One region of the Fodinibius alkaliphilus genome, then DNA from elsewhere that is predicted to be linked to it. Evidence: riboswitches for the same ligand, from Rfam matches in the RefSeq annotation. Region 1 holds a riboswitch; the other holds the start of a gene.
The links. A riboswitch is a leader RNA that binds a small molecule or an ion and turns the genes downstream of it on or off. The one in region 1 is predicted to bind thiamine pyrophosphate.

Region 1 (17,020 bases):
AAAAAACAGATAGATCTGATTTGTGGGAAGATCCTATTGTAACAGAAATTGAGCCACTTTCGAACTATTCGGTAGCCGAGAACTATCATCAAAATTACTACGAGAACAATCCCAATGCGGGATATTGCCAAGTAGTTATTGCACCAAAATTAAAGAAATTCAGACAAGAATTTTCGCATCTTCTGAAAGATGAAGTAAAACAAAAGCAATAATAAAAATAGCCCTACCTATCCATCTTCGGTAGCAGCAAACTCCAGCGTAAGGGATGTCCCCTGATTGCTTTTAAGACTCCATGTAGCATCAAGTTGACGAGCAAAATTATCAATTAAATTCATGCCCAGCGTGTCACTCTCTTCGGGAGAAAAGTCATCGGGCAACCCTTTTCCATTATCACTTATTTGAGCACCAATATATTCGTTTTCTTTCGAAATATGGATAGTAATCTGATTACCCTCAGCCCCTTCAAAAGCATGTTTCAAAGAGTTCGTAACGGCCTCATTAACCAATAACGCAAATGGTACGGCCCGGTTGATATCCAACTCTATATCCTCAATATCCAAACATACTTCAACCTCTTGGTCTGACCCAATAGTATTACGAATTGTCTCCACCAAATCCCCAATATAGGAATCACAAGAAATGTGTCCCAAGCTGTCCGAGTTATATAGTTTTTCGTGAATCAAGGCCATTGTTTGAATTCGCCGCTCACTTTCTTCCAGTGTATCATGGATTACCGGATCATCTGATTCGTACATCTGCAGCTGTAAAAGTCCCGATACAATAGCCAAATTATTTTTAACCCGGTGATGAATCTCCTGCAGTAAGATCTTCTTTTCTTTAAGCGAGGTGGATATCTGCTTTTCGTATTCTTTTTCTTCTGTGATATCGATATACATGCCAAACCCTGCAATAGGCTCCCCATCAACATAAACTGGGATAGCAGCAATAAAAACATCAACCAGATCTCCATCTTTAGTCAACCGTTTGGCTTCACGATGAAAACTTTCTGACGCATATTTCTTAAGAGGCATTCGGGGCACCTGGCCACGCTCGGTTGGGGGTACAAGAAACTCATCAATATCTTTACCTTGTAGTTCCTCTTCAGTAAAACCAAATGTCTTCTCAAAACTTTTGTTTACATTCAGAACCTTATTCTCCGGATCTACCATCACAATACCCGCAGGAGCATTCAAAAAGAGATTTCGAAATAGCTCTTCATTTTTTCGCAGTTCTTCACGAGCCTTAACCTGACTCGAAATATCATGACCTACTCCAATAAGATAATCCTTTCCATCCCTTTTAAAATGTTTCCCCGTAAAATAATAGGGAATTTTTCTACCGTCTTTGGTCTTTAGATTTGCTTCAATACTGGATTTTCCACCTTCAAAAACAGCCCCGATTTCATCTCTTACCGACTCGAATTCATCATCTGTGAAAAACTCTCCGGGTGTTATTTCTTGCATCTCATCAGCTGTATAACCGGTCTCATCCAACAAGTGTTGATTCCAGTGGTAATAATTCCCCTCTTCATCAAACATATAAAAAATACCAGGCAAGCTTTCTAATAAGGCCTCATTGAAACGTTTTTCATTTAATAGTTCCGCTTCTGCCTCTTTTTGCTGCATTATATTAATTCCAACACACAAGAAATATTCTGTTCCACTAAACTCAATAAAATACCCCCGCCAGTAGTAGGGTTTCTTTTCTCCATATTTTGTCTTTAAACGAAGTTCTGTACCATGCTCCATATCTCCTCGTGCCTCTTCCACAGCTTGTTCCATAAGAGCATGATCTTCGGCAGCAATTAGATCATAGGCATCCATATCCTCAAACTCCGCTTTGCTATAGCCTGTATTCTGTTCAGCATAATCATTCCATTCAACAAGCGCCATATCAGTATCTAATAGCAAATAGATGCTGGGTAAGCTATTTAAAATGGTATCAATATAATTCCGTTGAGCAACTAACGATTCCTCAATACTTTTCCGTTTTTCATACGCTGCTATTATACGAGCAATTGTATTAAGCAGCGTTATCTCTTCGTCACTCCACTTTCTCTTTTCTTGCGTATCAGCAAAACCGATATGTCCTTTCCATTCCCCCTCAACTGTAAAAGGGATAATCAAAATAGATTGTACCTGCTGCTCCTCAAAAATTGAGCGTTCGGGCTCTGGGAACTCATCAACCTGACCATTTATTTTTTGCAGGGACGATAGCTTTTCGTAAAGCCAGGGGATATCGGAATATTTCCATTGCCGGTCTGATTTCTCGGCAACAGGTTCTATATCGGGCTTGGTCACTTCGAATACCGGCTCCAAATACAAATCGTCATCCACCTCTTTATTTTTGTAGAGAAAAATACGATCAGTTCCGGTTACTTCCCGGAGTAAGTTTAAACTTTGCTCTAAAGCTTCAGAAGAGTTACTCTCTAACAGTAATTTTGAGCACCTCGAAATCACCTTCTCATATTCCAGCCGCTTTTGTAATTTCTCTTCTACTTTAGTTCGGCGTGCAATTTCTTCTTTGAGCTCTTCCGTTTTATTTTCCTGCAGCCTTATCTCTGCCTTCTTACGCTCTGTAATATCAATTGACGATCCATATATGAGTTCACGGCCCCCTTCATCCTCAATCACCTGAATCTCATCACGGAGCCAAATGTATGTCCCCTCTTTTGTCTTAAAACGATACTCATTGATAGCCCCACCCCCTTCATTTATAACCTTACGAAACTGAGATAAAACCTCTTGTTTATCATCTGGATGGATTTGATTGGACCAGCCATTTTCGTGTTTCGTAAAGTACGAAGGGGCAAAGCCTAAAATATCTTCGGCATTCTCACTAACAGAAATTAGTGGAAAATCCTGCGTTTTTTTGCACCTAAATAAAATGACTGACCCACTGCTGAACAGCTTTTCTATACCTGCCGAAAAGCGGGATTTGGAATATTGCCCCATTTAAAATAACCCAACTTAACCTTGCACATTATTAATCAACCTCTCGATTACTACTATATAATAATTTAGAATGAGATTAGAAAATCTTAATATTTAAATATAAACCCTCTTCCGGGATCCACTTTGTTATTCCAATTATTTTGCGGTATATCAACAAAGCAAACAGATAAACGATATCCAGCTGGTTTGAGTTTAAAAATTGAACACCGCTGAATTTTCTAATAAACCATTATCGCTATGAAAACTTTTACATCATCTTTAAGCAATTTTGCTCTTATTTTATTCATCGTCATTTTCTCGGCGCAAGTCACTGCGGCTCAAGAAAGAGGCAATGAAGAGCCGCGAGTAAGTCCCAATGCAACAGTTAGTCAAACGGTGGGCACGACTGATATCACCATTACCTATGGACGTCCGGCGGTTAATGATCGCAAAATTTTTGGTGAATTAGTTCCCTACGACGAAGTATGGCGGACGGGAGCCAATGAATCTACTGCTCTGGTAGTTTCGGATGATGTTATAATTGAAGGTAATGAATTAGAGGCAGGCACCTATTCTATTTATACGATCCCGAATGAGAATGAATGGACTATTATTATTAATTCGAAAATGTCATGGGGAACACAATACGATCAATCCCAGGATGTAATGCGCTTTACCGTAGAACCTCAAGAAGCTAACTACATGGAGCGGCTATTATTCTATTTCGAGGATGTTACCCAAGAATCTGCTACCATTGTTTTACATTGGGATACCGTGAAGGTACCGATCCAAATAAATATATAGAATACTATTTCAAATTTAGATTCTCATAGAACGACCGTAAATAGCGGGAGCTTATCCCATCACGGTTTACTCATACTATTTGTCTTCTTTTGGGGCGCTAATTTTATATTAGCTGAAATTGCCCTTACAGAAATGTCTCCCATCTCATTTAGCGTTTCACGCTTTGCGATGGGAGGCATTGCTATGTTTATCGTAATGTATATGCAATATCGCGCTGAGTGTAACAGCACTTCAGAAAAAGTTGCTTTTATTCCCAAAATTAAAAACAAACACTGGCCCCGGCTATTATTCGTTTCGGTGATAGGAGCAACCTTAGCCCCTTGGCTTGGCATCGAAGGACTGGGGCTTACTCATGGTGCCCGTGCATCCCTATGGCTGGCGTTGGGTCCGGCTATAAGTACCGGGATCGGCTATTTGTTCAGTACGGAACGAATGGGGGCTTTCGGTTACCTGGGAGTAACGCTTGCTGTTATTGGCACTATTATTTTGGCTTGGGATGGATTACAACCTGAGCAAGGTTACTGGCTGGGTGACCTCATTCTAATCATAGCACTGGCTTTAACAGTCATAGAACTGCACGCCATAAAACCGCTTGCCCGGAAGTACGGCTCGGTCCCCATTGTAGCATTGCGTACTGCCATTGGAGGTACCCTTTATCTTCTAATTGCAAGTCCAGAGTTAATTGAAGTAACATGGCTGTCACTTGGTCTCTGGACGTGGATAGCTATTTTAGCGGGTGGTGCCATCGGCGTAGGTGTTGGCCAATGGGTAAAAGTACGCGCTCTAAAAAAGCTGGGGCCTACGCAAGTAGTTCTATATGGGAACATAGTACCCATTGCAGCTTTGCTTATTGCGTGGCTCAGTATTGGCGAAAATCCCAACGCTATGGAAATTATATCAGCTGTATTTATTATTACAGGAGCAATATTCATTCAGGTAATTGACAGCCAAACAGAACCTACTCCGGAAATCCGCAAGAAGAAGGAAGAAGATTTGACCTTTTTTACCCAAACAAAATCAGAGAGCTGAAATCTATGAAAATAAAAAAGGCGGGCCTGCCGACCCGCCTTTCCACTAATCATCTAAACCATAACTATCTATCTTCTAAAACTTAAACGACAGCTGTAGCAGAATATTGCGTCTGGGTTATAATTTATATTGTAACGTGAAGAAGAAATTACGATCTGCATTTACAAAATAACCCGGTTCGTCATTCGCTCCATCACTGTTAGTGTCTACAGGAGTACCCCCTGAATAATAAACTTCATTCTCTAAATTGTTGAACTCTAACCTAAATGACAGCCGTTCGAGCTCATACGATATAGAGGCGTCAAATACGGTATACGAAGGCAACACCATTTCCGGATCATTCGTAAGCTCCAAGAATGATTCGCTTACATATTTGCCCGTCAATCCTATCGTAAAATTATCAAACGGAGTGAAATCTACTCTACTATTTACAATCCAATTGGGACTTAAGATAGGGCTTTTATCAGTGTAGGTATTGCCCGCACCAGTCGTAAATGAATCTATCTGACCTTGCATATATGTCATATTCCCCTGGAATGTTAAAAAGTCAGTGGGTAGGTAATTCCACTGAAGCTCGAACCCCGTCCGGTAACTATTCGGAATATTTTTTCGCTTTTGAACGCCAAAAGCAATGATTTCTCCTATCGGGGCAATTTCGTCTTCGAAATCCATATAAAAGTAGTTTGCCTGGAGTGCAAGATTTTGATAATTAAGCTTTAGCCCTCCTTCGTAATCATTGACGTATTCCGGATCAAAATTATCAGCTCGCGCTTGCTCATAGTTAACTTCTTCTAGTCGAAGTCCACCAAAGATATCTATCCGTGTTGGCTCTCTCCCCATCCTACCTGCAGATACATAGGCTGTAATATTTTCACTTAACAAGTAACTAACCCCAATTTTAGGATTCAAAAACGTCCAATCCTTTACGATAGAACCCTCCGGGGGGATACCAATGAAGTTATAATCGGGATGGATGGTAAGCTTGAACGTTCGAAGCTGCAGATCTCCAAAAACCTTAACATTATTATGTGACCATTCAGCTTTTGCGAACCAGCTAAACTCTTTCTTGTTAGAGGTTTCATAGTAGTAGGGATTTTCAAAATTCGGGGCAAATGACTCTTCATTTTCCCGATCGAAAATATAGCCGTGAAAACCTGAGCTGATCTCCCAATCCCCAGAATCCCAAAATCCATTTATCATAAGTCCGTAATGATCATTATACAACGGATAATTAATTTGGGCCAAGGTAGAATCGGTATCGGGATAGGTATACAGGTAGTCACCACCTGCTCCGCCATAGTAAAGTGAAGCTGTTGTTGAAAATTCATCACTAAAAATATGCGTGTGCTGCAATTGGACTAAACGTTGCCCAAAATCGTCCTTATCGTTTTTGTTTAAATAATTGGTGCGCGGGTCATTCTCCAGATCACTTTCTGCAACGGCACTATAACCCAAGCCATTTTTTGAGCCAGCATCAAATGCATTGAGCTTTATCATATCGTTTTCACCAAAATATCCGCCAGAAAAGAATAATGAGTTGGCATTTGTTCCGGTATGATTTCTGTAGCCATCCGATAAAATTCGGCTATAACTACCGTAAAACGACCATTTATCGTTAATCATGCCCGATGACAGGCTGGTATTCATGCGATAACTGTCGAATGAGCCAGCGCCAAACTCGAGCTGTCCCCCCTGCTCGCGGTCTTCAATATTAACAGATTCAAAATTAATAGATCCCGCATACGATGCCACGCCATTACTGCTGGTACCAACGCCTCGTTGCACCTGCACAGATTCGAAGCTGTCGCTGATATCTGTGAAATTAGAAAAGAATACGCCGTGATCAATCATATCATTGAGTGGCACTCCGTTCAGGGTCATATTAATCCGTTCTTGGCTGATGCCCCTCAGTCGCATGCTACCATAGTTAGTTAGCTTCGTGCCTGATTCGGAGTAGGAAAAGATAGCCGGGGTAAGATTCTCGAGATAAAAAGTGGGTTGTTCCCCGTTATACACTTCCTCCAACTCTTTCTTTTGAACGGTGCTTTGTGCTACAGGATCATTTTCTTCAGATCTAATGCCCTGTATCACAATTTCTTCGAGGCTAACTGATGGACTTAGATATACAGTTAGGTCATTTTTAGCCTCTACCTCCTTTGTCTTATATCCCACATAACTAATAGTTAATATTTGGGAATCTCCTTGAAGATCAAGACTAAAACTTCCATCAGTCCCTGTAACCGTGCCTTTGCTGGCATCAACAACATACACATTGGCCCCCACGATGGGTTCTTCGGTCTGCTCGTTGAGTACCTTGCCGGTTATCGTTTGTGCGAAAAGAGAAGTGCTAAAAAAGAATACAAAGCACAGAAATACTGTACTTCTGAGTAGTTTGGAAAACATAAGTTCCTCCGTCTTATTTAGTTCATAAGAGCGGGAGATGAACTTGCAAGAAATGCTGATCAATCCGGCAGCAACACAAAAACGGCGCTACTGCCTTGGTTTCCCTACGCCGGTGTTATCCGGTTCAGGTTCTCAGGGTATGATCTCAGCCTGCTGTTGCAAGCACCCCCAACCTTGGGTGATTATTATTCATGCCAAAGATAAGGGCATTGATTGGTTTCCTCAAAATTAGTTTGTCAAAAATTTGGTCTACACTCCTAAAACTGCAAGGATTTTCAAATCCTAATTCTGTAACTGAAAATTAATCGTTTGAGCCGTCTGAACCGGTACAACATTGCCACGTTGACGTCCGGGAACAAATTCCGCTTCCTTGATTACCCTGATCGCTTCCTCATCACATCCCCCGCCAATACCGCGCAGTATATTTATATTTTCAGCTTTTCCGTCTTTACCCACCACAAACTGTATAATAACCTTACCCTCTATACCGGCTTTACGAGCCATATCAGGATAATTAATATTATCGTACAACCACTTTTGGCCACCTTTCATTTCAGGCTCCTGCTCTACTACTACAAAGAACTCTTCCTCCTCTACGTCTTCTGGTTCTTTGGGTTCCGGAAGCGGCTCATCCATATTTATATCAGCATCGATATTAATTTCCTGATCATCAATAATTTCATCATTGGGCACCTCAACGGGTACCTGTGGACGTGGTGGAGGCGGCGGCTGCTCTTCTTGTTTCGTTTGTGTTATTTCTTCCATTTCTACTACTTCTTGTTCTTGCGTTAAATCCACCTCACTTTGTTGAGATATGAATTGAATCTTACTGGCCCCTATAAATATCCCTAACACAACAATCAGCGATACTTGTAGAATGAATATGTAATAGTTACGCAGATCCGACGATGGCTTTTTGTATCTCATATTAATACTAAGTAGTTAATACTAATTAAGTAGTAATAATATATAATACGTATAAGTCATTCAAGTCTTATCCAATCATAATCACTTCCAGTATTCGGAAGGAGTAGAACTGCCAACGCTGGAACTTTGCATAGGAGGCATTAAAAAACCTGCCAGGCCATAAGAACCTGACAGGTTAAGTAGTGAAATCTATTGCTAAGCTAACTAAAACTAATCGACCATAAATACCGCATTTCCAAATAGCAACTTACCATTATACCAGAATGCGCGGAACAGTGGATTATCAACCATATAGACCACCGAGCCGGATCCCATATGTTGTACCCCAAAAGTAAGTGTATTCTTAACCTTATCTTTTGCTTTGTGACCAATAAAGCCACTCATGTGAGCATCCTCTTTGGCCACTCCTACATTCCAGCCATCTTCAAGATAGGCATAGGAATCAGCATCTAACTTTAAGGAAAAGTATTCCTCCTCATATCCGTAGGCAAGCGGGTGGGTATTATCCATTGTAATTTTATACACGGAACCGCTGTTAAAACTGGAGATATATTCTCGCTGTTGATTACCGTAGGTTTCAAGCAAATCGTCCTGCTCTGGCTCTGAGGAATCCCCGTTTTTATTCGTCAAGCTAAAGCCATCTTTCCCAGCCAAAAAACTATTTGCATCCTGAACCGCAATCAATTTTCCTCCGTCAGAAATCCACTCCTTAACATCAGCTAATCGACTACTGTCAATACGACTGCTATAATAACCGGAAGGTAAAATAAGCACATCGTAGGCACTTAAATCTACCCCGTCAAAATATTCAGTATCAAGCATCGTCAACGGGTATTCAATCTGCTGATCAAAATAGTGCCAAATTTCGCCCACTTGATTTGAGGAAGTTCCTTCACCCGATAACATAGCCACACTCGGCTTATTCATATACTGCACAGAAGAAGATCCTAAATCAAAACCAGACTGGGCAAAACCGGTCTCTACAGCATGTATTTCTTGGTTATGATTTTGAGCAAGCTCCTGCACTTTTTCATCAAATTCCGGCATGTTTTTATTATCAGAACGTGTTAAAACAAGCGTACCGGGATCGTACATCCGATCATCGATCTTAAACTCTCCACTGGTAAATCGTACTTTTATATCATGCTTCAAGAAATCTGAAAGCAGACGCAGATCATCCAGATCTTCCCAACGGGCAATATAGGCATAGGGTTTTTCAGGGAAATTTTGCTGCACTTCGGGTTTTTGATACTGCTTCGGCTCCACATTAAGCTGATGCGTTAAAGCATATCCATCCAATCCATAGGCATAATGCTGTTCCCAAGCGGTAATATCATACGTTACCGAATCTTCCAACTCGGGACGTGGTTCAAATAACGTCCGTGCAAGCACGCCCTTGGGCTGGTGGACACTAATTAAATAGTCACCTTCACTAACCCGAACACTTTCGGTATTCCCTGTTTGATAATTATACCCGCTTAAGGTTGCCCCGGATTGGGCCTGCCCATACTCAATTTGATGCTCATCCAACAACTCAAACAATGCCTCTAACTTATCGGGATTATTATCTTGTTTAATGACAAAGGTTTTATATTCTCCTTCGGGATTATTTTGCGCCGTTTGATAATAGTCAGCAAATTCAGAAACCAGTTGCTCAGCATTCCTCGAACTTATTTCAACCGTCGACAGGCCTGTTGTATAATGATGGAGCAAGCGATCGCTAAGGGTAAGCGTATCCCCCTCTTCGGTGGTAATCCCTAATCCAGCCCGACTGTTTCCGGCCTGTTCGTACGTCATCCCAATCGCCCCATTAAAGATTGGATAGGTATCACCATAGCTGGGATAAAACAGATCAAAAACTTCGCGTGTAAAATAGAGCCATCCTTCCTCATCAAAATACTTGGCGTTATTTTCACCAATGGTGTGCTGAAAATCAGATTGCCAATCGGTTATAGCTGGATGAAATGGCTTGGCAGCAGGAGCAAAATAGTAAGGGGAATTCACGCCCTGTTCGTGGAAGTCAACATGGATATGAGGCATCCATTTTTGATACTCAGCTACGCGGTGACGACTTTCTTTTTGTGTAAGCCAAGCCCAGTCGCGGTTCAGATCAAAATAATAGTGATTCGTTCGTCCACCAGGCCATGGCTCATGATGTTCGCGAGCATCGGGATGGACATTCATTTGTTCTCCAACTACGCCCTTGTACCAATCTACGTAACGGTCACGTCCATCGGGGTTTAACATCGGATCCATCAGCACAACCGTATTCTGCAGCCACGTTTTAGCTTGGGCATTATCTGCACGAACAAGCTCATAAATGGTCTTCATGGCCGCCTCGCTGCTGGAGGTTTCATTACCGTGCACATTGTAGCTGAGCCATACAATAGCCGTACTGTCTTCAGTTGGCGTACCGTCTTCTAAACCAGTGCGTTTTAAATTATTTGTCCGGATTTCATCCAGTCGCTGCATGTTCTCCGCACTCGAGATAACAGTTAACATCAACTCGCGACCCTCATTGGTGGTTCCATATTGATGACCCTCAACCAGTGGCGACTGCTCAGTCACATGCCAAAAATAGTCCATTACCTTGTGATGGGGCGTCCACTGAGACCCTAACTCATACCCCAAAAATTCAGATGGGGATTCCAAATTAGATTGGGCGTTAATGCTCGTTGAAAAGAGCAGTAAAACAAAAAGTGAATAAAAAAAGCGGGATTTTAACGTTGTCATAATTGATTCTTGATAAGTAATAAGCAACGAGTAAAACAGCATTTACTCGTTATTAAAATTAATTGCCGTTCTGTTGTCTTTCCAATTCCATGTCAACCTGTTTCACAACCGTATCTACGATAGCATTTGGAATCGGGATTGACAAATTATATAATGCGCAATCTTCCAGTTTTTATCTTTTTTTACAAGCACCCCTGATCCCCGCACCGGACCCAAATTGGGAGTATCCAGCGACTCGTCGAACCAAGCTGTACTACTTCCATCAGATAAATATACATGTCGTTCAACAGGAGTAAAATCCCACGCCTGCCCCTCATCAAAATAGGGGGAAGCCCAATCCTCAAACTCCCAAATCGTCCATCGCTCAGTAGCGTCCGTACCCATAAAAATAGCACTGTCACTTGCAAAATGGCTAAAATATCGCTCTGCATTGGCTTCGGATGCTGCTAAATGCCAGTCATCCAGTACCGTATTGATAGACTTTTTTTGCATCTCCTGGGATTTTTGCTGTCCACTTGAACATCCAACAAGTATTCCCACTATCACCAACGAAATGATACGAACTGTCATCTTATATACTATTCTATCCATAGCCAACCCATGTTTACTACTTTAAAAGTTATCAAATAGGAATAAACCTAATTTACCCCCAAATTGAAACAATTGTTATAATTCCTGGAAAACCATATAACATGGAGAACCAATATTTTTGGCATCATTCGTGAATAATTGTGAGTAACCGCGTACTATTTTTGCTGCTCAGCTTCCCTTCAGAAACTTACCGTTTACGTATTTGCAGAACTGCTTAAAACAAGAGGATTTCTTACCTTTAACAGTCAAAAAAGAAATTCAATATCAATTGCTTTTATGTCTGTAACCAACCAAGAAATTGCCGAACGTCTGCGCGAAATTTATCAATTAATGCAGCTTGCCGGTGAAAACCGATTCCGAGCTATTGCTTTTGACCGTGCAGCTCAAACCATTGAATCATTAAATGATGATATCAATGATTATATTTCTGATGACTCACTAACTGACATTAAAGGAATCGGCAATTCTATTGCCGAAGATATCAAATCATACGCCGAAACGGGCAAAATTGAAGTGCTCGAAAATCTTCGAGAACGCATTCCCAAAGGGGTTATCAAATGGTTGGACATCTCGGGATTGGGACCCAAAAACATTGCAAAAATTCATGACCAGCTGGGTATTTCTGAACTTGATGAACTAAAAGCAGCCTGCCAAGACGGACGTGTTGCTGAACTCGACGGATTGGGAGAAAAATCGGCACAAAAGATTTTGAAATCCATCGAATGGATGGAACAGTTCGATGAGCGTTGCCGTCTTGATGAAGCTACAGAGGTTGCTGAACCCATCTATAACTTTCTCAAAGATCGCGAAGGGGTTGAAGCTATAGAAATAGCTGGCTCACTTCGTCGATCCAAAGAAACTATTGGTGATGTTGATATTTTGATTGGAGCTGATGAAGAACATATTCCTGCTCTTTTTGATGCTTTTGTAGACCACGAACTGGTCGTTGAAGTATTGGGCCGCGGAGATACCAAGAGTTCTATAAGAACAAAAAATGGCCGACAGGTAGATTTACGTATCGTAAAACCCGAGCAATTTGCCGCCGCACTCATGTACTTTACCGGTAGCAAAGAGCACAACGTGGTACTACGCCAACGGGCACGAGAACGTGGGTTATCACTAAACGAATATGGTCTTTTTAAGTTAGACGATGAGGGAAATACAAATTTTGACGAACCCATTGACTATCAAACGGAAACCGATATTTATCAGCATTTAGATCTGCACTTTGTGCCTCCAGAGTTGCGCGAAGATCGCGGTGAGGTTGCATTCTTTGAATCTCACGAGTCGATGGACCTTGTCACCAAAGATGACATCCGGGGCGTTTTACATGCTCACAGCACCTATAGCGACGGTAAATTCTCCATTAAAGATATGGCACAAGCTTGTATTGACCGGGGATATGAATACCTTGGCATAACAGATCACTCCAAAACGGCCGCTTATGCCGGTGGGCTTTCGGTGGATGAAATTCATCAACAGTGGGAAGAGATTGATCAACTTAATGAGGAGTTTTCTTCTGAGGGAATTGATTTTAGAATCTTCAAGGGCATCGAGTCGGATATACTTAGTGATGGCAACCTGGATTATGGAGACAATATTTTGGAAGGGTTCGACTTTGTGATTGCCAGCGTGCACAACGGGCTGGATATGTCGCGTGAAAAAATGATGACCCGCTTCCGAAATGCCATCAAAAATCCCTATACCGATATTGTTGGTCATCCAACTGGGCGTTTGTTACTACAACGCGATGGCAGCGACTTGGATATGAACGAACTTATTGAACTGGCTGCTGAACATAATACAGCCATTGAAATCAACGCGAATCCTTACCGGCTCGACTTAGATTGGCGCCACGGTAACAAAGCCAAAGACGTAGATTTAATGTCCAGCATTAATCCCGACGCACATAGTAAAAACGGCATTGATTACATTCCCTACGGAGTACGCATTGCTCGGAAAGCCAAGTTTGAAAAAGACCGTATCCTCAATACCAAGTCAGCGGATGATCTTGCCTCTTGGTTCCAAAGCCATCGATAAATTACCCTTGATTTTCCGTTGATCCACGCTTGACCAGTACAGGATCACTGACCTCTTGTACCACTGAGGCATCAACCTCATCAATAAGTTTAGTCATCTGCTTAATAGCATTAAGACCGATGGTGTACATCTTCTGGTCAATAGTCGTAAGATCAAGATATTTGCTAAGCTTGATATTATCATAACCCATAACTGCAATATCGTCAGGCACGGTCATCCCCAAACGAGAAAGTGCATACATAGCGCCCACAGCAAGGGTATCATTCAGGCAAAAAACAGCGTCCGGAAAATCACCTCGCTTATCAAATTCATGGATGGCCTCAAATCCGGATTCCTCCGAAAAACCGGCATGTTTGCTAATTGACCCCCGGACAAAATGTTTATCTTTGATTTCAATGCCTTTGTCATCCAAATAATCCTGAAATCCATTGGTACGTTCTTTGGCCATTTCAGATTCCTCGGCCGCCGAAATAATTCCAATCGACTCGTAACCCTGCGTTACCAAGTGTTCGGCCGCTAATTGTCCACCGCGGTAATCATTCACCTGAAAATAACTATGGTCTGGATGCGTCGTGTTTACCAATACCGTTCGAACTTCGGTTGCCAGCAACTGTTTATTAATTTTATCCGGCAAATCAATCGACAGTACTATCAATGCATCAGCAATACCGCGGCTAAAAAACTCTCGTAATCCTGACTGGGGATTGTCCGAGCCGGTGTTGTAAATCATCATATCCAGCTTTGTGCGACTGATCTCGTCCTTAATACCCTTCAACACCTCATTAAAGTAGGGCGTTGTAAATGAGGGCACAATTACACCAATAAGCTCCGGCTTACTACTGGCCAGCTTACGGGCCGTCAACCGCGGAGCATAATTCATATCGCGCATCGCCTTGAGAATACGTTTCTTCGTCTTATCAGAAACCCGGGGCGAATCGTTTAGCACCCGCGATACCGTGGCAGTACTAACTCCTACCTTTTCAGCGATTTCGTAAATGGTTGGTTTTTTAGCCATCCCTATTTAACAGATTATGAAATTTGAGATTTACCAAAGATTACGTATCAAATCTAACAAAACAATTAGCATAATAAATATTTTCTCCAATTATTCATTTGATACCGCTTCCAATTTTATTCTCTGGTGATAAAATTACGCTATATTTCTCTTACTGACTCTTCGAAATCCCTGGCGCATTCATCTTTTATAAATAAATTGCAAATATCTACAAAACAATAGTAATCGGGAATCCTGGAGCTCTCATCCGACAAACGTTACTCAAAATGTGGAAGCAGCTCCAAACTCATAATAAAAGCCTTGTCACTGGTATCAAAGCTTATTTTACAATATAAAGACCGGCACCCCATCAATATACAGATTTACCTCCAAACCCTCACAGACTCTATTGAAAGTCGCAGTGACACCATTTACCTTTCTGATAAATAAGTATAAAGGGACAAATAACACAACACTGCAGATTGCTTTGTTGATATAATAATTGGAGAAACATAACGGTTATATAGTTACCAACTATTAAAAAAGATACTTGCTATGAAACGCATACTTTTTATCGTCATATCAGCTGGAATATCTTTACTATGTTTTGCATCAAATGTACAAGCGCAACAAGCCAAAAAAATTATTTTAGCTGGATATAAACATAATCCTCCCGTTCAAACCAGTGGATCGGGCATGGCTACTGTTGAGCTACACGGGGATACACTTACTGTAAAAGGCAAGTTCGAAAACTTAACTGGTAATTTTTCTGGTGCCTATTTGATGGTAAGTCTTCGGGGCCAGGGTGGCAATCAACTTTATAGACTAAAAACTACCTTAGATAAAAATGATAAAACGAGTGGTCGTTTTGTGGGCAAGGAAAACCAATTTGTTCTTTCTCCGGCTGAAAAAAAACTTCTGAAGGATGGAGATCTTTATATCAATATCAGTTCCTTCGAAAACCGTAAGGGCGAATTAAGGGGAGATATCGGTCCCTTGGGAGAATAGAAAACGTTTAAACTACCATCAGCAGAAAAGTTTCCGTTATTTGACCAACACTTGGACCAAGTATCTCCCTTCTTCCCTGCTATCCAAAAGAATAATTATGGAATGATCTCATTAAGGAATTAGGTTATACCCCCTAACATTTAAAACAGAAATTTAACGCTGAAAATATTATTTCAACATTATGAAAATTGTACTTTCTCCTGCTAAAACGTTGGACTATGAAAGTGAATTACCAATCGATCGAGCCACTAAACCTCAATTTTTGGAAGAGGCTGAAACACTAAATAACGAGCTGGCTGAAATGTCGAAAGACGAGTTAAAAGATCTCATGGACATCAGCCAAAATTTAGCTGACCTGAACTACGAACGCTATCAAAAATTTTCTACTCCATTTAACAAAAATAATGCACGTCCCTGCATTTATGCTTTCAAGGGATCCGCTTATAAAGAATTAGATGCTCATACTATTGATGAGTCGCATATCGATACCCTACAAAACAGTTTGCGTATTTTATCAGGTATGTACGGTATTCTTCGTCCGCTGGATTTGATGCAGCCCTATCGTCTGGAAATGGGAACAAAAATGCAGATAAACGGTCACGACCGTCTGTATGATTTTTGGGGCAATAGTCTCACCGAAGCCCTGAATGATGAAATGGAAGATGGTGAACTGTTTATCAACCTTGCCAGCAAGGAATATTTTAAAGCGTTGAATCCCGACAACCTGAAGGTGGATGTCATTACTCCAAAATTCAAAGATTTTAAAAATGGAGATTTAAAAACGATAGGTTTCCACGCAAAAAAGAACCGCGGAACGATGTCACGCTATCTTATTGAAAACGAAGTTGATAGCTATGAAGGACTGTTAGGCTTTAACGGAAATGACTACAGTTATAGCGAAGAGCATACCGACGATAAAACCGAACCAGTTTTCATAAGGTAACAAATCCTTTAAACAAGTAAGGACACGCCGCGGCGTGTCCTTACAATCAAACATCTTAAGACCCTTTCAACTCGACTTATAAATCCTTGCGGGTAATCCAACTCCTTTAATAAATTTTGCCAGCACTAAGATTTTTTTGGCTCTTTTTTCTTTACCCACTTGTCCCCCTCTTTTTCATATGTTTTTTTAACAGTCGACCATGCTACCTTATGTGCTGTTTCTTCCTGTGAGCTTTTATCGCGCCGGTTTTTGGGGCTTGAATATTGATCCCAAGCATTATTATAGGCTTCTTTATAAATCTCCTGTGCGTGCTTTGGAAGACTATTTTTTACAGAATCAGGCAGCTCACTAAGCTTATCGTATGGCATAACACCCTCCTTTTTAAACATGATTACTATCTCCTTTAACCATGTTAAAAAAAATATGTTCTACTTGGATGGAGGGAACTACTTTGCGAAATGGATCAGATTACTTATCCAAATAAGAGCTTAGTAATTTTTTTAGCTGAAAAGAACCGAGTATCACTAATTACCAGCTTTGGCCGTTTTACCCAAAGGAATTTTATCTACCGCATCCAAGGCCGGCGTTGGATCACCCATAATATAGAAATGGATA
Region 2 (17,020 bases), 1.0 Mb from region 1:
GGTTTTTAATAAAAAACGATTTTGATAAAAATTTTTCTCAGAATGAAGAGCTAATTAGTATCTGGGAAGAGTTAAGAAACAAACATAACAAATTTCCTGTGTTTAAATTTTGTGCTAAAGTGATAAACTTAGGGATAGGGTTTAACGAAACAGAACACTACATTTTTAATAATTATTTAAATTATTATCAGGAACATACGAGAGCTACTTTAGAGGAAATAGGAGAAGAGGTTGGGCTTACCCGAGAGAGAGTTAGGCAAATAAGAAATAACTTAATAGAGGAGTTCAACGACAAATTTCAATTTATTCAGCCACTGTCTTATTCAGTTGATATAGAAAATATATATGATTTAGATTTTGAAACTGGATTTATTTTTATTTCTGATTCAAAAGTTAAGGAAATTAATGACTCAGAAGGTACTTCTTTTAATAGCCTTTTTATTACTAAAATATTCCACCTCTTCTGCAGAAACTCTTATGACTTTTTAGGTTATGAGCTAAATTTTCATTCTCAACAGCAACGAAAGAAATATTTGTCGCTTGAGTATCCTTATCTCTTTTCTAAACAGCTACTTAATGAGTTTTCCCCAACTAAATTTATCAAAGATATAAAAAAACGCTTAAGTGATGATATAAAGGATAGTTATACTTTAAATTTGAGAGCATATATCTTTAGGTTTACAAAGTCTACTGATTTAGATCTAATTTCAGTATTAGAAAAGCCTTGCAAGATTATTATAAATAATGAGTTCGAATTGCTGATCAATTTAAATGGAGAAATAATATTTGAAAGAAATAAAAAGAAATATAATTATGAAATTATAGAGGAAGCTCTTGAAAAGCTGGGGTACGATAAAAATGGATATCATGTAACTGAAATAAATGAAAAAATAAATGAACTCTATCCTGACATTGATTATAGTGATAACCTTCAAGCTTTAAGTGGAATCATAAATAACTATAAAGCGATATTTATTCATATTGGTAGGAGCAGTACTTATGCACTAAAAAAATGGGAGCGAACATTCACTGAATTTAAGGGGGGGACAATAAGGGATATTATTGAAGAATTTTTAGTAAAAAAGGATAAGCCCCAACACATGTCTGTGATAACAGATCATGTAAACAAGTATCGGGATACTACTACTCAGGTAATTTACTCAAATTTAAAATTAGACGATTCAAAACGCTTTGAATTTTTTGGAGAAGGGTTTTTAGGACTAAATGATAAAGACTATAAAAATGAGGATACTGAATTTAATAACCTTAATGGTTTTGTTTTTTCTAAAAAAAGATTAGAAAAATATATACCTGACTATTATGATAATGTTTTAAAAAATATTAGCAAAGATAATGAGGTACTAGAAGTACAAGTGAAATCTTCTTTGGATAATAAGATTGATAAAGGAGACTTAGTAGTAAATAGTAATAATATTGTGAGATTTAATGATGAAAAGAGTTGAAGAGATAAAAAATAATCAAGAAGATAGGTTAAAAAAATTATGTGAGGAGCATAAAATAGATCATGATTCTCTTAAGAGGCTGATAAAAGCTGAAAAAATAAAAAAACTCTTAAAGAGGAAGGCTTCGATGCAACAAACAATCTCAAAGGAAATAAATAGGGTTATTAATGAAGATTAAAAAGGTACGACTCCAGAATTATCGACAATATTATGGAGTTAATGAAATTGATCTGACCACGAATTCAGAAGAAAATATAATCTTAATTGGTGGAAAGAATGGATATGGTAAAACGAATCTTCTTCTCGCGTTTGTTTGGTGCCTTTATGGAGATAGAATTTCGAAAACTGATTCCCTTTTTAGAAAACAAATTCATAAGGATGGTAACTATCCTAAATTTTTAAAGAATACATTAAATTGGGATGCAAAAAAAGAAGGACAGGTTGAATATTCTGTAGAAATAGAATTTCAAGATTTAAACTTACCGGATTCTTTTAATCAAGAGGCATCATCATGTAGAATAAAGAGAAGTGTAAATACTGAAACACTTGAAGAAGACCTATTAGTTTCAATTCCTAATCATAATAATGGCTTATTTAAGGAGGAGGAAGATAAAATAAACTTTATAAATGATTACCTGATACCTCTGGATGCAACTAAATTTGTGTTTTTTGATGCCGAGAAAATAGCACAAATGGCAGAACTTTCTACCCGGGAAGAAGGTGAGTTAATGAATGATGCATTGGGTAATATTCTAGGTCTTGATATTTATGAAAATCTGGTAGAGGATTTGAGGCTATATTCAGATAATCTGAAGAAGGAAGGAGCTACTGGGAATATTAGAGATCAAATAATTGATGCGGAATCTACTATAAAGTTAAAGAGTGCCAATATCGAGAAACATGAAAAGAGAATTGCAGAGTTAGAAGAGACAATAACTGACCTGGAAAATAAAATTGATCAATACAATGAGTTTATTAATGATCGGGTTGGGACAAAAGATTCTATTGAAGCTGTAAATAAACTGCATGAAAGAAAGTCAAAATTAGAAGCTGAAATAAATGATGCTGAAGAAAGGTTTGGAGAAATCGCAGAAATAATACCTTTTGGTCTTGTTTCTAATTTAATAGAAGAGACAGTAGCACACTTAAATAAACAAGAGTCTATAGAATTGAAAAATAAGGAAGAGAATTCTATAGAGAATAAGGCCGAACGATTCGTAGAAAAACTATTCAATAAACCTGAATTTCCACCTAGTGAGGATATGTCATTTTCAGCCAAATCATTTTATGCTGAGAAGGCTAAGAAAGTAGTAAAAAGTGTTTTTGCTAATGATAATGAGGAGGAAGCATCGCTAAAATTCTATCATGATCTTACAAATTCTGATCAACAGCTTATAGAAGATACATATAATTTGATTCAGGGCAATATCGATAAATCTTTTAAGGTTCATACAAAAGATCTAATTGCACTTAACAATGAACTTAATGAGGTAAATTCTAAAATACGCCAATTTGAATCGGAGGCTGCGGATGATGAGGTGATAACTTATCGTGATAGGAAATTACGAGCAAGTAATCAAATTGAGAAGCACAACAAGGAAATTGGAGTTGCTGAAAATGAAATAAAAAAAATGGAAGATGATATAAAGCAACTCAAGAAAAATAAAAAAATACTTTTAAAGAAAAGTGCTCTTTCCAAAAAGAGACAAAAGGAAATTGATATTATAGAAGCCTATATTGATTTATTGAATGACTTTATTGTTCAAGAGAAAAAGGAAAAATCTGAACGACTTTCAAATAATATTCTTGATGAACTAAGGGTATTAATGCACAAGCTGGCAAATAGAGATACTGATTTAATTTCGGATGTTTCAGTAAATCCATTACCAGATAATGAGGGCTTGAAGATTGAATTATTTGATTCAGAAGGAAAAAAATTCAGAAAAGAGTCATTATCAGAAGGTGAAAAGCAATTATATATATCTTCTTTGATAAAGGCTCTTCTTAATGAAGCAATTCAAAATTTTCCGATTGTAATTGATACCCCACTTGGTAGGCTAGACGAGGAACATATTAGAAATATACTCGAGTATTTTTATCCTAATTTAGCTGATCAGGTGATATTAATGACTACAAGTAGTGAAATTCCACCTGCTAGGAAGAAAATTATAGAAGACCAAATTGCAGCTTCATATTTACTTATGAATAAGAATAATCAGACAAGTTTTAAGCAAGGATATTTCGGAAATTATGAGAATTAAGAGAAGTAAGAAACAAGATGAGCTGATTACAGAGCTAACTAATATATTTGATTTTAAATATGACGGAATTATATCTAGAATTGCATTTGTATATAGTTTAAAGAAGGGTAAAGAGTTTGCACCTAAAGATGCTGAAGATATTCCTTCAGATGGGAAAGAATTTAGAGACGGAAAAGCAATATTTGGCACTTCTCAAAGTGGTAAAAATTATTATCCGGTTTTCAAAGCGATACTAGATGAATATTACGGGGGGCGTACTACTGAAGAACAGTTTTCACAGTATTTTAAACTTCATCTAGATCATGGTTTAGCAGCTTTGAAGAATGAGATAGAAGAACTAAATATTACAAAAGGTGAACATATTGAGCATTTAGCAAGCTTAGTAAATGATAGTTTGGATTTAATTGGAAAAAATGATTCTCCAAAAGGGTATACGAAAAAGGAAAATTGGGATTTCCCAGTTTATAATAATCTAGTAGAATTTGAACTAGGTAGTTCGGAAGATAATAAGGTGAACATTCCTTTAAATGATTTAAATGAATTCGATAGCCATCATATAGCTATTGCTGGTATGACTGGGGCTGGTAAAACCCAATTAATTAAGGATATATTATACCAAATAAGTAGTAATACAAATCAAAAGCTTAATTACATATTTTTTGATTATAAGGGGGAAGGAGATCCAGATTCTTTAGATCAATTTTTGGATTCAACTAGCGCAAAATTTATCGATTTATTAAATGATCAATTTGATTTTAATCCACTAGAATATATTAGTCTTGACTCTGAGAGAGAACAGAACTTCCAAATCCAATCATTTATTGATAGTGTAAGAGCAATTGAAACACAAATAGGTGTTAAACAAGAACATCATTTAAAAAAAGTAATTAAAGACTGTTTTGATTCTGCCGATCGCGTACATCCAAGTTTAAATGAAATATCAAATAGACTTGAAGAGTATTACAGCGAGAATAACATATCACCAGATTCACTTTTAAGTACAATTTCAAAGTTGTCTAGCGGATTATTTAATCGTAGCGAGGAATCAACTAAACGTATTTTTGATGAAAGTGTCTACTTGAATCTCCCAATTACTTTAGCTGATACAACTAGACAACTTTGTGTTTTCTTGGTTTTAAAATATTTGTTGGAAATGTTTAGTAAGTCAGATGATACCCAGCCTAAAAAATCATCAAGCATTAAACCCTTAAGATATGTAATTGTAATTGATGAGGCACATGTATATCTCAAAAACAAGAATGCTAGAAAAATTTTAGAACAATTACTCCGTGTGATAAGATCAAAAGGGGTGGTTGTGGTGATGTTAACTCAAGGAATTGAAGATTTTAGAAAAGGCGACTTTGATTTCTCCTCGCAAGTTAAAATACCTGTCTGTTTGAATATAAAAACAAAGGATAAAAAAGCACTAGTTAACTTTTTGGGAACCCCATCTAGTGAATACAAACTGGAAGATGCAGCATCTAAGCTCGAGAATGGCAAGGGATTAGTAAATTTTAAAGAACCTTTACTTTTTGATATCCGTCAATTTTATAAAACTATGAGTAGCATTTAAAAATTCCTTTTTGTGGCTTATTGAAATACTCAGAAGCGAAATATTGAAGTGTTTATTATAGAGTGGTTTTCCTTTATATGAAAAAGCTGAAATTATTGCAATATCAGTGGTAAACTGCTTTATTTGAAATCCCTCGGAAATTTTTTACCCAATTTCTGCGTTATACCAATAAATGAACTAAAGCAATTGTCTTATGCCAGAGAAAGTGGAAAAGTTTGAAGAAATGATTGAAGATCCAACGGCACACCAGTTAAAAGCATATTATGATGCAAAAGAAAAAGCCTGCCTTGATGCGATGAAATCAACAAAATCTAAAAACCCACATAATAAAGGGTCAAATTTAGCAGATTTTTGGGATTACGTTTATAAACAGTTTTATGAAATTCAGTAAATCATAGATTTATTTTAGGATATATTTTAAAAGGCTTGCAGAATTTTCTGCAAGCCTTTTTTATTTGTGGTCTTAAAGATGAATTAATTTTACTAAATAGCTTTTATATTAGTGATGTATGTTATCTTATAAAATAAATTATATCTTCTATCAGGTTATGTTGAGAATTCCTTAAAAGATATATGTACATGGATATTAAATTCGTAGATCGAGAAAAAATTTATACTTCCAAACGAAGGTCTTCCAAGTTTAAGCCGTTATTGGAGGCCCTGGACAAATTAGAAGTAGGGGGAGATGCCATTGAGGTTGACTATGAAGACGAAAAAAGTGTAAACTCAATGCGCACTGCGGTTTATCAGTATAATCAAAAAAAGGGTGTTAAGATTAGAAGTGGTAAAGATTCGGAAAACAAGAAGATTTACTTTTATCGAGAACGATAATAAGGAGGCTGCGCGTTAATTGTATGTAGTCAAGACCGCGAATAGCTAAAGGTTTTTGTATGAATAATCTATCGGCTGTAGACCAATCTTCGATGCTCAATGAGGTAGTGTCGGGGTTATCAAGGGAACAGAAACAATTGCCCAGCAAGTATTTTTATGATCAGCATGGGTCCGATTTGTTTGAACAGATTACCTACCTTGATGAATATTATTTGACGGATTGTGAAAAGGAGATCCTGAAAGAAAATATTAAAGAGATAGCTGATTATATTGGCTCGAATGTCATGCTGATAGAATTGGGTAGTGGCAACAGTTATAAAACCCGATTTTTGCTTGAAGAACTCTCTGAACTGTCTACCTATATTCCGGTTGATATTTCCGAAGAATATTTACTCAAGACGGCCAACCAGCTTCGGATCGAATATCCTCGAATATCAATAATACCTGTTTTTGCTGATTATACTTCTCAGTTCGATTTACCTGTTTCTGATTCTTCCAATCAAAAGCAGGTGGTCTTTTTTCCGGGATCAACTATTGGCAACTTTTCACCGGAAGAGGCAAAAGCGTTTATAGATAATATTGCAACTATTACTACGAATGATGCTGAAATGCTTGTTGGGGTGGACCTAAAGAAAGACAAGGCAATTTTAGAGGCTGCATATAATGATCGGGAAGGGGTAACGGAAGCATTTAATAAAAATATGTTGAAGCACATAAATCGAAAACTGGGCGCCAATTTTGATACCAAAAAGTTCAGTCACAATGCTTTTTACAATGAAGATGCCGGACGTGTTGAGATGCACTTGGTATCAACTGAGGAGCAGACAGTTTCTATTGGTGATACTATTTTTCAATTTGATGAGGGAGAATCTATCCATACCGAAAATTCGTACAAATATAGTTTAAATGATTTTGAAGAGTTGGTCAGCAAGTGGTATTCGGTAGAGAAAGTTTGGACTGACAAACAGGGTTACTTTTCGTTGCAATATCTTAAAAAGAAATAGCCCTATGATACGCTTTTTTAGAAATAATACTGCTGAAAACTCGATACTAACGCCGGGTTTTATAGTGATGACTATTGCCGTAGGACTAATTGTAGGATCTTTTTTGGTACAGGTAGCCATGGGATTGTGTCCCGTGCCCTGAGCAAAATTTTCTGGCGGAATTGCTATAATAGTTTCGCAGTTTCGTCAGTTATGGTAGTATTAAACATCCAGCTAAACGAATATTGATAGTATATGGATGAACAAGCTTTAGGAGAAGCAACACTGCAAGAGCAGGTAGAGGAACAGGAATCTACCGCGCAGCAAAAATATGGCACTTTCGGCGGGGTCTTTGTACCGACGTTGCTTACCATCCTGGGTGTTATCCTATTCTTACGTCAGGGTTGGGTCATCGGTAATGCCGGGTTGTTAGGTGGATGGCTGATTATTACGTTGGCTTTTGTGATTGTGACCTTCACCGCACTCTCCATGTCGTGTATTACCACCAACATTCGTATTAAGGCAGGCGGAGCCTATTCCATTATTTCACAATCGCTGGGGTTGGAAGTTGGTGGCAGCGTTGGTGTGCCCCTTTATCTGGCACAGACCTTTGCCATTACGATGTATATCTTCGGTTTCAGGGAGGGTTGGCTGTATATCTTTCCTGATCATTACGCTATAGTGGTTGATATTGTGGTGTTTGGGTTACTGTTTATGGTGGCCTTTTTAAGTGCCAAACTGGCGTTTCGCATTCAGTATATAATTCTGGCGGTTATTGTCGGTGCGCTGATATCGGTGGGAGCTACGGTATTTACGGGGGCGATGGATCAAAGCATTCAGTGGTGGGGTACATTTCCTGGTGCCCCTGAAAACAACTTTGAAGGGGTAAGTTTCTGGGTAGTTTTTGCAGTTCTTTTCCCGGCGGCTACAGGAATCATGGCGGGAGCGAATATGTCGGGTGAGCTCAAAAATCCCAAGAAAAGTATACCCATAGGTACCCTTTCAGCAATTGTAATTAGCTATATAATTTATATGACCACAGGTTATTGGATGGCCAAAGTGGCACCGGTTAATGAACTGGTGAGCAACTATAATGTAATGATTGATTACGCGTTTTGGTCACCGGCCGTGTTGGGCGGGTTGTTGGGGGCTACGTTTTCTTCGGCACTGGCATCAATTGTGGGAGCCCCGCGCATCTTGCAGGCATTAAGCGATCACAAAATTTTTCCCGGTGGGGACATGTTTTCAGAGCTGGCAGAAAATGGAGAGCCCCGCAATGCTATCTTGCTTACCGGTGGATTAGTGTTGGCTACGTTACTGCTTCGTGATTTAAATACCATTGCCCCGCTTATCACCATGTTCTTTTTAATTACCTATATGATGATCAATCTGGTGGTGTTTATTGAGCAACGTATGGATATGATCAGTTTCCGACCTACATTCAAAATTCCAAAGTTTGTGCCCTTTTTAGGAACGGTGGGATGCTTGTTTACGATGTTTATTATCAATTCTACCTTTGGCCTTATTGCACTGGGGTTTGTAATCATTACCTATCTGTATCTATCCAACAGAAAACTGAAAGTGCCGTATGGAGACATGCGCAGTGGTCTTTTTGTATCACTTGCCGAATGGGCAGCCAAAAGGGTGTCGTCGCTGCCTGAGCAAAATGAACGTGCTTGGAAGGCCAATTTATTAGTTCCGGTTAGAAGTGCCCGGGAGTTGCGCGGGAATTTCAGTCTAATACGAAATTTAGTATATCCCAAGGGGTCGGTAAAACTCGTGGGTATGTCTCAAACAGATAATGATAGTGATTTCAGAGATTCGCTGATGGATTTTGCGATGTCATTCAATCGGGAGAATATTTATGCACGCTGGAGTATTATCGATTCGGATAATTTTGAAGAGACAATGTTAAACTCACTGCAAACATTGCAGGGCACATTTTTCAAGCCTAATATTTTATTTTTGCGATTGCCTGCTCACAAAAGGTATGATGATGAAATAGCGTCAATAATCAATCAGGCGCGCTTAAATAACATGGGGGTACAGTTATATGTTGAGGATACCATTGCCCAACTTGGACGAAGTGCCTCGGTTAATGTGTGGATACACGAGCAGGGTCCCGAATGGGATTTAAATATGGAGCTGGGAAATATGGATTTGGCACTGTTAACAGCTTACAAATTAAAAGTTAACTGGAATGCCAAAATGCGCGTTATTACTGTAGTAGAAGAATCGCAAGTGGAGGAGGCCTATCGCTACCTTGAAAACCTGTTAGATATAGCGCGAATCCCTGATGCTATTCCTCACGTTGAAATTGGCTCATTTCAAGGTATTATGAGAAATGCTCCACAGGCAGATTTGGATCTAATGGGGCTACCCGAAGAGCCGGACTTTGATAAGTTGCGATCGTATGTAGACGAAACACAGTCGGCCTGTGTGTTCGTAGCCGATTCAGGCAATGAAAATATTCTGGCATAGGCCTAAAACTTGTCGGGTCGATTATTATAGTTTATGTAAACCTCAAAAAAATGTATTTTGGGATTTAACGGGGTGCCCTCTAAGGAACTTAGCGGGCTGAGATCATACCCTTAAACCTGATCTGGATAATACCAGCGTAGGGAACCAGTCTGCTTATTGCAAGTTATGTTCTTTCGGCTGATTGCCTTCCTGTTATTATCCATACAGTCGGAACTGAATTTTGAAATTCATAGCATGATGCAATGAGCAATAAACTCCAGAAGAAAAAATTCGAGCTGGTCACAAAAAAGCTTGAACAGTGGCAGGATCGAAAAGAATGGTTTTTTAACCGTGAGCACACCGAAGTATATGAAGATTACTACGAAGGTAGGTATAAGCGGGCTGAAATCTGGCAGAAGAAGGTATTGGCGAAGCTCATCAAAAAAGATGAGCGCGTAGAAACCCTCTTGGAATATGGCTGCGGAACAACCCGCTTTACTCGTTGGTGGCAGGAAATTGGCATCGAAGCTACCGGTGCGGATATTTCGCCTTTTATGTTGGGCGAAGGAAACAAACATTTTGATGGCGATTTGGTGTGGGCCGATTCGCATCATATGCCGTTTAAGGATAATACCTTTGATGCGCTCGCTTTCATTGCCACTTTTGCCTATTACCAAGACCCGATAAAAGTCATTCGTGAGGCGGTGCGCGTGGGCAAGTACGGAATGATTTTCGGTATCATGAATCGCAATTCCACAAAGGTAGTCCGCCGACGTGTACAAGAAGTTTTTGGAGCAAATCCCTATTACGAAACGGCCGATTTTTATACGCCGAAAAAGCTGATTGACACCATCCATGAAGCGTTGGAGGGACGATTGTACGAGATCGAATGGACGGCCACCGGCTTGCCGAAGTGGTTCCCTGTACAGCGCTGGGGATTGCCAATTGGCGATTTTTTCGGACTGCATGTAAAGCTAACCGATGTAGAATAACTCTGATCAGTATGAGTGCATTTGAAGACAATAGCGGAAAAATAAATAGCGAGCTGTTTCATGAAATAATTGGATCGCAAAAGGGGCGGCAGCGCAGGGAAGTTATTACAGGCCCCAAGTTTGGTGTGGATACCGCCGTCATAGATCTTGGCAATGGAAAAGGGCTGGCTACTTCGAGCGATCCACTCTCATTGATTCCTTCTTTGGGTCTCAAAGAGTCGGCGTGGCTGTCGGTACATCTGCTGGTCAATGATATGGCGACTACTGGATTTGATCCCCAGTACGCCCAGTTTACGTTGAACTTGCCGACTGATTTTCCCCTGGAGAAATTCAAGAGCTACTGGGGGCATATCCACGGGATGTGTGATGAGCTTGGCATTGCTATTACCGGCGGACATACAGCACAGGTGCCGGGACAACAATCTACGACCCCGGGCGGCGGTACGATGTTTTTGCAGGCGCCATTGGATGACATCATCACGAGTAATGGAGCCGAGCCCGGCAATAAAATTATAGTCACCAAAGAAAGTGCGCTGGTATCGTCTTCAATATTGGCGATGAGTTTTCCCGAAACAGTGCAGCAGGAATGCGGGAAAAATATTTACGAGCAAGCCCGCGAGAATTTTTATCGGACTTCATCACTGCAAGATGCGCTGGAAGCAACGAAGGTGCTGGCGCCCAACACGGAATTAAAGGCTATGCACGATGTTACCGAGGGGGGCTTGCTTGGTGGGATTTCTGAGCTGGCTGAAGCTTCGGGCTGTGGATTCAGGGTGGATAGCGCTAAACTGCCCGTGGGAGAAGCTCCACAGGAGATTTGCGAGCTTTTTGAGATCGACCATCGGCTTTGTGTGGGAGCCGGATCGATGATAATGGCTGTAGAAGAAGGAAAGGAAGAAATGCTTTTAAATCATCTTAATGAGCAGTCTATACCCGCGACGGTGGTAGGTGAATTGACAGAAAAAAATGAAGGAATGATCCTTATTGAAGAGGGGAAGGAAGCCTCTTTTGAGTTTGATGGCAATGACCCATACTGGAATGCATTTTTTGAAGCGATGGAAAAGGGCTGGAAGTAAATATGTCCTTAGTTTGAGTAGGAGATTAAGTTTTTTGAAACTTGATGAATCGTTTTAATTGTAGAATTATGAAAGACGAAAACTTGAACGGTATTTATTTGGTGGTAGATCCGGCCATGGACCATGACCAATTGCTGGATAAAGTAGAACAGGCGCTGGAAGGCGGCGTAGAAATTCTGCAGATCTGGAACAACTGGTCGGATGGTATGCGTCAGCCCGACCGTGAACAGTTAGTCACCTATATTATTTCAATAGCGGATAAATATGATGTTCCGGTATTGGTTAATGAGAGTTGGAAACTGCTTAAAAATACCAAGGCACACGGCGTGCATTTTGATTCCATTCCAGATGATATTGATACGATCCGTCAGCAAATTGGGAGCGATTTTATTACGGGCATTACCTGTAGTAATGATTTGGATGTAGTACGATGGGCCGAAGAAAACAATGTTGATTACATCTCGTTCTGTGCCATGTTTCCGTCGCCTTCGGTTGGCAGTTGTGAGATCGTACAACCCGAAACGGTGCGAAAAGCACGTGAGCTGACAGATATACCACTATTTTTATCGGGTGGGATAACCCCAGAAAGTATTGGCAAACTTGATGGGTTAGAGTTTAATGGTGTGGCAGTAATATCAGGAATTTTAAAGGATGATAAGCCCCAGGAGCGGGTTTTAAGTTATAAACAAATACTTAATAATCGGTAAGATTTTTTAGTGAAAATAAAGTGCTGGTGGGAATTGTAGATGTTGTTCTATTTATAACTATAAGTTAATTGATTGCGTTAAAACGTTTATTCTTTTTCCAATATGTTTTCCCGCAATTTTCCCAGACCCCGAAATTAAATTTCTCTTGAGTTTTTACGGGCCTTTTGGGTCAAGCTAAAAGGCGGTAAGAGAAGGATTGCTTTTATTTTTTTAATTAGTTGCAAAAAGAAGACCTATGACAAAAGAACTGTTAGAAAAACTGTGCTGCCCGATCGATAAGCACGATTTAGATGCAAATATTATTAATGAAAGGGAGGACGGTGAAATCCTGGAGGGACTCCTGAGCTGTCCTGAATGCAACCGCTATTTCCCGGTGATCTATGGTATTCCTATTCTTATTCCCGATGAATATCGCGATGAATCCATGGAAAAACCGCTGCTTAAAAAGTGGGGCTATGAGCTTGCTGAAGGGGAAGATTCAGCGTTGCCACTGTTGGCAGAAAGTGAGAGGTAATTTAAGCACTAAGCATTTTAGGTTCCGCAGCTAAGTTATGGAACCAGATTGAAAGAAGGGGGCTGAGTTAGCATTACTGGAGAAGAAGAGCAATTAGGAACTTAGAATTAAGAATGGTGGATAGGTTATACCCATTAATTCTTAATTCCTCATTCCCAATTCCTTATTAACTAATCACGCATCAGCTTTTTGTACTGTACGCGTTCAGGATGGTATTTTGAACCCAACCTTTTTTCTCGATTCTCTTCGTATTCTGAATAGTTGCCCTCAAACCAATACACTTGGCTGTTGCCCTCAAATGCCAGCATGTGTGTAGCAATACGATCCAAGAACCAGCGGTCGTGCGAAATAACCACTGCACAGCCTGCAAAATCGAGCAATGCTTCTTCCAGTGCTCGCAATGTGTGGACATCCAGGTCATTGGTTGGCTCATCCAAGAGCAATACATTCGATTCTTGTTTGAGCATCTTAGCCAAGTGGACGCGGTTTCGTTCTCCACCCGAAATTTCGCTGCATCGCTTCTGCTGATCGCTCCCACTGAAGTTAAACCGAGCCGTATAAGCACGTGAATTCATCTCACGGTTGCCCAGCTTAACGGTGTCTTTGCCGCCCGAAATTTCCTCCCAAATGGTCTTTTCGGGATCCAGCGGTCGTTTCTGATTTACGTATCCAAGCTCAACACTTTCACCAGTTTCAATGGTACCACTGTCGGGCTCTTCTTCACCGGTAATCATTTTAAAGAGCGTAGATTTTCCTGCTCCATTGGGACCAATAACGCCTACGATGCCGCCCGGGGGCAGGCTGAAATTCATCTCCTCAATAAGCAGCCGATCCTCATAGCCCTTGGACACATCGTTTGCTTCAATTACTTTGTCCCCCAAGCGTGGGCCTTCAGGAATAAAGATCTCCATTTCCTCGCGCTGTTTCTTACGCTCTTCAGAAAGGAGTTCATTGTATTTATTAATGCGTGCTTTACTCTTAGACCGTCGCCCTTTGGGATTCTGTTGAATCCATTCCAGCTCTTTCTGCAAGGTCTTTTGCCGTTTGGACTCTTGTTTTTCTTCCTGTTCCAATCGTTTTTTCTTTTGGTCCAGCCAAGAGCTGTAGTTACCCTCAAAGGGGATGCCTTCTCCACGGTCGAGCTCCAGAATCCATCCCGCCACATTATCAAGAAAATAGCGGTCGTGTGTTACAGCGATCACCGTACCTTCATAGCGATCCAAGTGCTGTTCGAGCCAGGCCACCGATTCAGCATCGAGGTGATTAGTGGGTTCGTCGAGCAGAAGAACATCCGGCTTTTGGAGCAGCAGTCGGCACAGCGCTACGCGGCGCGCCTCCCCACCTGAAAGTACCTCCACCGACGTATCGCCGGGAGGGGTGCGCAGGGCATCCATCGCCTGATCCAGTTTGCTATCCAGATCCCAGGCACCGAGATGTTCAATCTTCTCCTGTAGTTTTTCCTGCTTTTCGATGAGCTTCTCAAAGTCGGCATCAGCTTCGCCGAAAGCAGCGTTGATCTCCTCATATTCATTCAGCAGATCGATCTGCTCCTGCACGCCTTCTTCGACAATCTCTTTGACGGTTTTATCGGGATTGAGTTTGGGCTCTTGGGGAAGCATCCCAAAAGTGATGCCTTTGTTGCGCGAAATTTTGCCCTGGTACTCGTCATCATTACCGGCAATAATATTTAACAGGGTACTTTTACCGGATCCATTGTTACCGAGCACGCCGATTTTAGCACCGTGAAAAAAGGAGAGGTAAATATCTTTTAGCACATAGTTGTTGGGCTTGTAAACCTTGCTTACGCCCTCCATTGAAAAAATGACTTTTTGATCACTCACTGTAACAGGATTTTTTTATTCGGGATTGTAAATGTAGGATGGATAGAATATCCGCTTAGTTTAAACGGTTAATATAAGGATAATGTGTGGGGAGTTAATAGCGGAAATTCTATTAAAATACTGTTGCAGGTCTATTAACTTTCTGGTCACGAAATACGGATGATATCTGAATATTTAGGTGCTATAAATTAATTTTTATCAATCCTCCTGTCCTCCTTCTCCCCCGAATTACTCGGGACAGGCAAGGAGGAACTCTGTATGTCAAAAAAATAGCTTAATCATCCATTTGAGAGGCTTTTAAAAGTCCCTCTTGGAGAAGAGGGATTTAGGGAGATTGAATTAACGCTAATTCGTTAGCGTTTGAATTTTACTTTTTGGGCTCTGATCAGGGAGGGGATAGTAACTTATCATAGATGATACAATGTCCTTTTTTTTGGTCACCAAAAAATGGACGAAAAAAGTGCTGGGGAATCGTAGATGTTGTTCTTTATATAATCGTAGGAAAAGTTTTCGTCTGCAACGTCAATTGCTTTTATAGATGGTTTCCCGCGATTCGTCCCGGATCCCCAGCAAAAAATCCCAATTAAAATTGAGTTTATGAATCAACTCCTTACTCGCTCCGTCAATCCCTTTAAAAAGTAGCGCAGAATCTGGTCGCCGCATTCGCGGTAATTTTCGTGTCCCTCGCGGCGGAACAGCGCACTCATCTCATGTTTGGAGATCGAAAATCCGCCTCGTTCCAGGGTATCATGCATATCTTTCTCGCGTAATTTAAAGGCGACCCGCAGTTTCTTGAGTACTATATTATTCGTAACCGGCGTTTTAATGGGGCGCGGCGGATGCTCTTTACTCCTGCCACGTTTGTAATAGATGAGCCCATCTAAAAAGTGGGCCATAAGTACATGACTGGTGTCTTCCCCCTTTTCCCCTTCGGGCAGATGTTGGAATTTGAAAATCGAAGCTACTTCTCCACGTTTGGGATTGTATCCGCGAAGTTTCAGGATATGTGCTATCTCACTATCGTTAATATCCAGCATGTGGCGGATACTTTGGATGACATCATCGTTACGCATAAGGTGGTAGGGAATCAGATGGAAATTAAATATGAAAACGCTGTCGAAAGGTACGGTTTTAAGCAGGACTTTCTAATTGATGTGGGATAGAAATAAGAATAATTGGCTATATGTAATTTTTAATTTATCGGGAATTTTGGTAGCGTTCAGTATGCCATTAACAAAATACCAGACATCATGAAGAAAGTTATATATGCAGTGCTACTTGTAGGTGGAATTTTATTGATTTATTTCGGATACGACGAATACCAATCACTGGGCTCAGAAATTGACCAGGCGATGGGCGGATCGGGTTCCAGTCAGGCCATTTGGATGCTCATAGGGGGTGCGGCAGCGACCATTGGGGGATTGGTGGGGCTGTTCCGGGGGAAGGTAGAATAACCGAACGAAGCAGGTCAAGAAATTACCTTTTATTACTATTGGGGCAACTTAGATTAACCAACAATAATGGTTGGATTTCCCTTTTTTGCCCCCATCAATGCTATGTTATCTCCTGCGCTAAAGCTTCGGAGATCAAGATAAATTCGTGGTACAATCTTGTTTTTTGGGATGAAAGAGGGGTATGCGTTGATCGTGCTATTCATTTTTTGTTATCAAAAAACGAATCAAAAAAGTACCGGGGGAATCGTAGATATTGTAGTATTTAAATTGTACAAAAAGGGATAGCTCATTCAACATGAGTCATTGTGCGAAGCTGATTTTTCGGGCCGATTCGCCCCGGCCCCCCCTGAAGAATAAACCGTAAAACCTTATCGCATATAGATACTTTTTCTTCGTTATTTTGATCTTCCCTTCGGGATAGCGGGAGATACTCGGTGTTGACCCCATCCCCGATGGGTCGGGGCAGGTTTTATTCTTCCCCTAAAAGTTGACCCTCTTTTGTTTTCTCCCTACGAAGCAGGGAGAAAAACTCGTTGATCAGGAATTTGAATCCTCTCCCTAACCATTAGGGAGAGGACAGGAGAGGGTCAGAATAGAGGGTATATAAAAATGGAAATTGTAATAAAAGAATCTGCCTCTCTAAAACGTTAGGGAGGGAATAAGGTCCCGCCGCTTCATAGCTTTAGCGACGTAGCGGTGGGGCAGAAAATAATGAGACCGAGTATAGGTAAGAGGATGATACCAACCTCAAAAAGTGGTAAAAGTAAGGTATGGGGTCTGGTTTGACCTTAACCCTGGTGCTCGTAATCCGGGCGGACCTTAAAATGTAAGGATCTGCTCCAGCTCACGATTGCGATAATAGTGA

Region 2: another riboswitch for thiamine pyrophosphate. It lies ahead of AAFH98_RS06030 (class I SAM-dependent methyltransferase); the one in region 1 lies ahead of AAFH98_RS01480 (TonB-dependent receptor).

What each region holds. Positions count from the first base shown of each region.
Region 1 is NZ_JBCFYD010000001.1:315,651-332,670, forward strand. It holds gene msrA (peptide-methionine (S)-S-oxide reductase MsrA) at 1-212, shown strand, start outside; gene AAFH98_RS01465 (PAS domain S-box protein) at 228-2,954, opposite strand; gene AAFH98_RS01470 (DUF2911 domain-containing protein) at 3,192-3,737, shown strand; gene AAFH98_RS01475 (DMT family transporter) at 3,810-4,766, shown strand; gene AAFH98_RS01480 (TonB-dependent receptor) at 4,884-7,169, opposite strand; TPP riboswitch at 7,254-7,349, opposite strand; gene AAFH98_RS01485 (energy transducer TonB) at 7,452-8,096, opposite strand; gene AAFH98_RS01490 (M14 family metallopeptidase) at 8,307-10,829, opposite strand; gene AAFH98_RS01495 (nuclear transport factor 2 family protein) at 10,944-11,420, opposite strand; gene polX (DNA polymerase/3'-5' exonuclease PolX) at 11,697-13,460, shown strand; gene AAFH98_RS01505 (LacI family DNA-binding transcriptional regulator) at 13,462-14,475, opposite strand; gene AAFH98_RS01510 (CHRD domain-containing protein) at 15,010-15,462, shown strand; gene yaaA (peroxide stress protein YaaA) at 15,644-16,405, shown strand; gene AAFH98_RS01520 (ChaB family protein) at 16,531-16,773, opposite strand; gene AAFH98_RS01525 (methylenetetrahydrofolate reductase) at 16,930-17,020, opposite strand, start outside.
Region 2 is NZ_JBCFYD010000001.1:1,323,225-1,340,244, forward strand. It holds gene AAFH98_RS05990 (sigma factor-like helix-turn-helix DNA-binding protein) at 1-1,463, shown strand, start outside; gene AAFH98_RS15075 (DNA modification system-associated small protein) at 1,450-1,641, shown strand; gene dndD (DNA sulfur modification protein DndD) at 1,631-3,724, shown strand; gene AAFH98_RS06000 (DndE family protein) at 3,714-5,297, shown strand; gene AAFH98_RS06005 (hypothetical protein) at 5,491-5,688, shown strand; gene AAFH98_RS06010 (hypothetical protein) at 5,877-6,128, shown strand; gene egtD (L-histidine N(alpha)-methyltransferase) at 6,188-7,132, shown strand; gene AAFH98_RS06020 (hypothetical protein) at 7,137-7,274, shown strand; gene AAFH98_RS06025 (amino acid permease) at 7,367-9,592, shown strand; TPP riboswitch at 9,651-9,752, shown strand; gene AAFH98_RS06030 (class I SAM-dependent methyltransferase) at 9,835-10,563, shown strand; gene AAFH98_RS06035 (AIR synthase-related protein) at 10,575-11,639, shown strand; gene AAFH98_RS06040 (thiamine phosphate synthase) at 11,708-12,346, shown strand; gene AAFH98_RS06045 (Trm112 family protein) at 12,582-12,860, shown strand; gene ettA (energy-dependent translational throttle protein EttA) at 13,031-14,701, opposite strand; gene AAFH98_RS06055 (YehS family protein) at 15,304-15,774, opposite strand; gene AAFH98_RS06060 (DUF3185 family protein) at 15,952-16,155, shown strand; gene AAFH98_RS06065 (Fic family protein) at 16,975-17,020, opposite strand, start outside.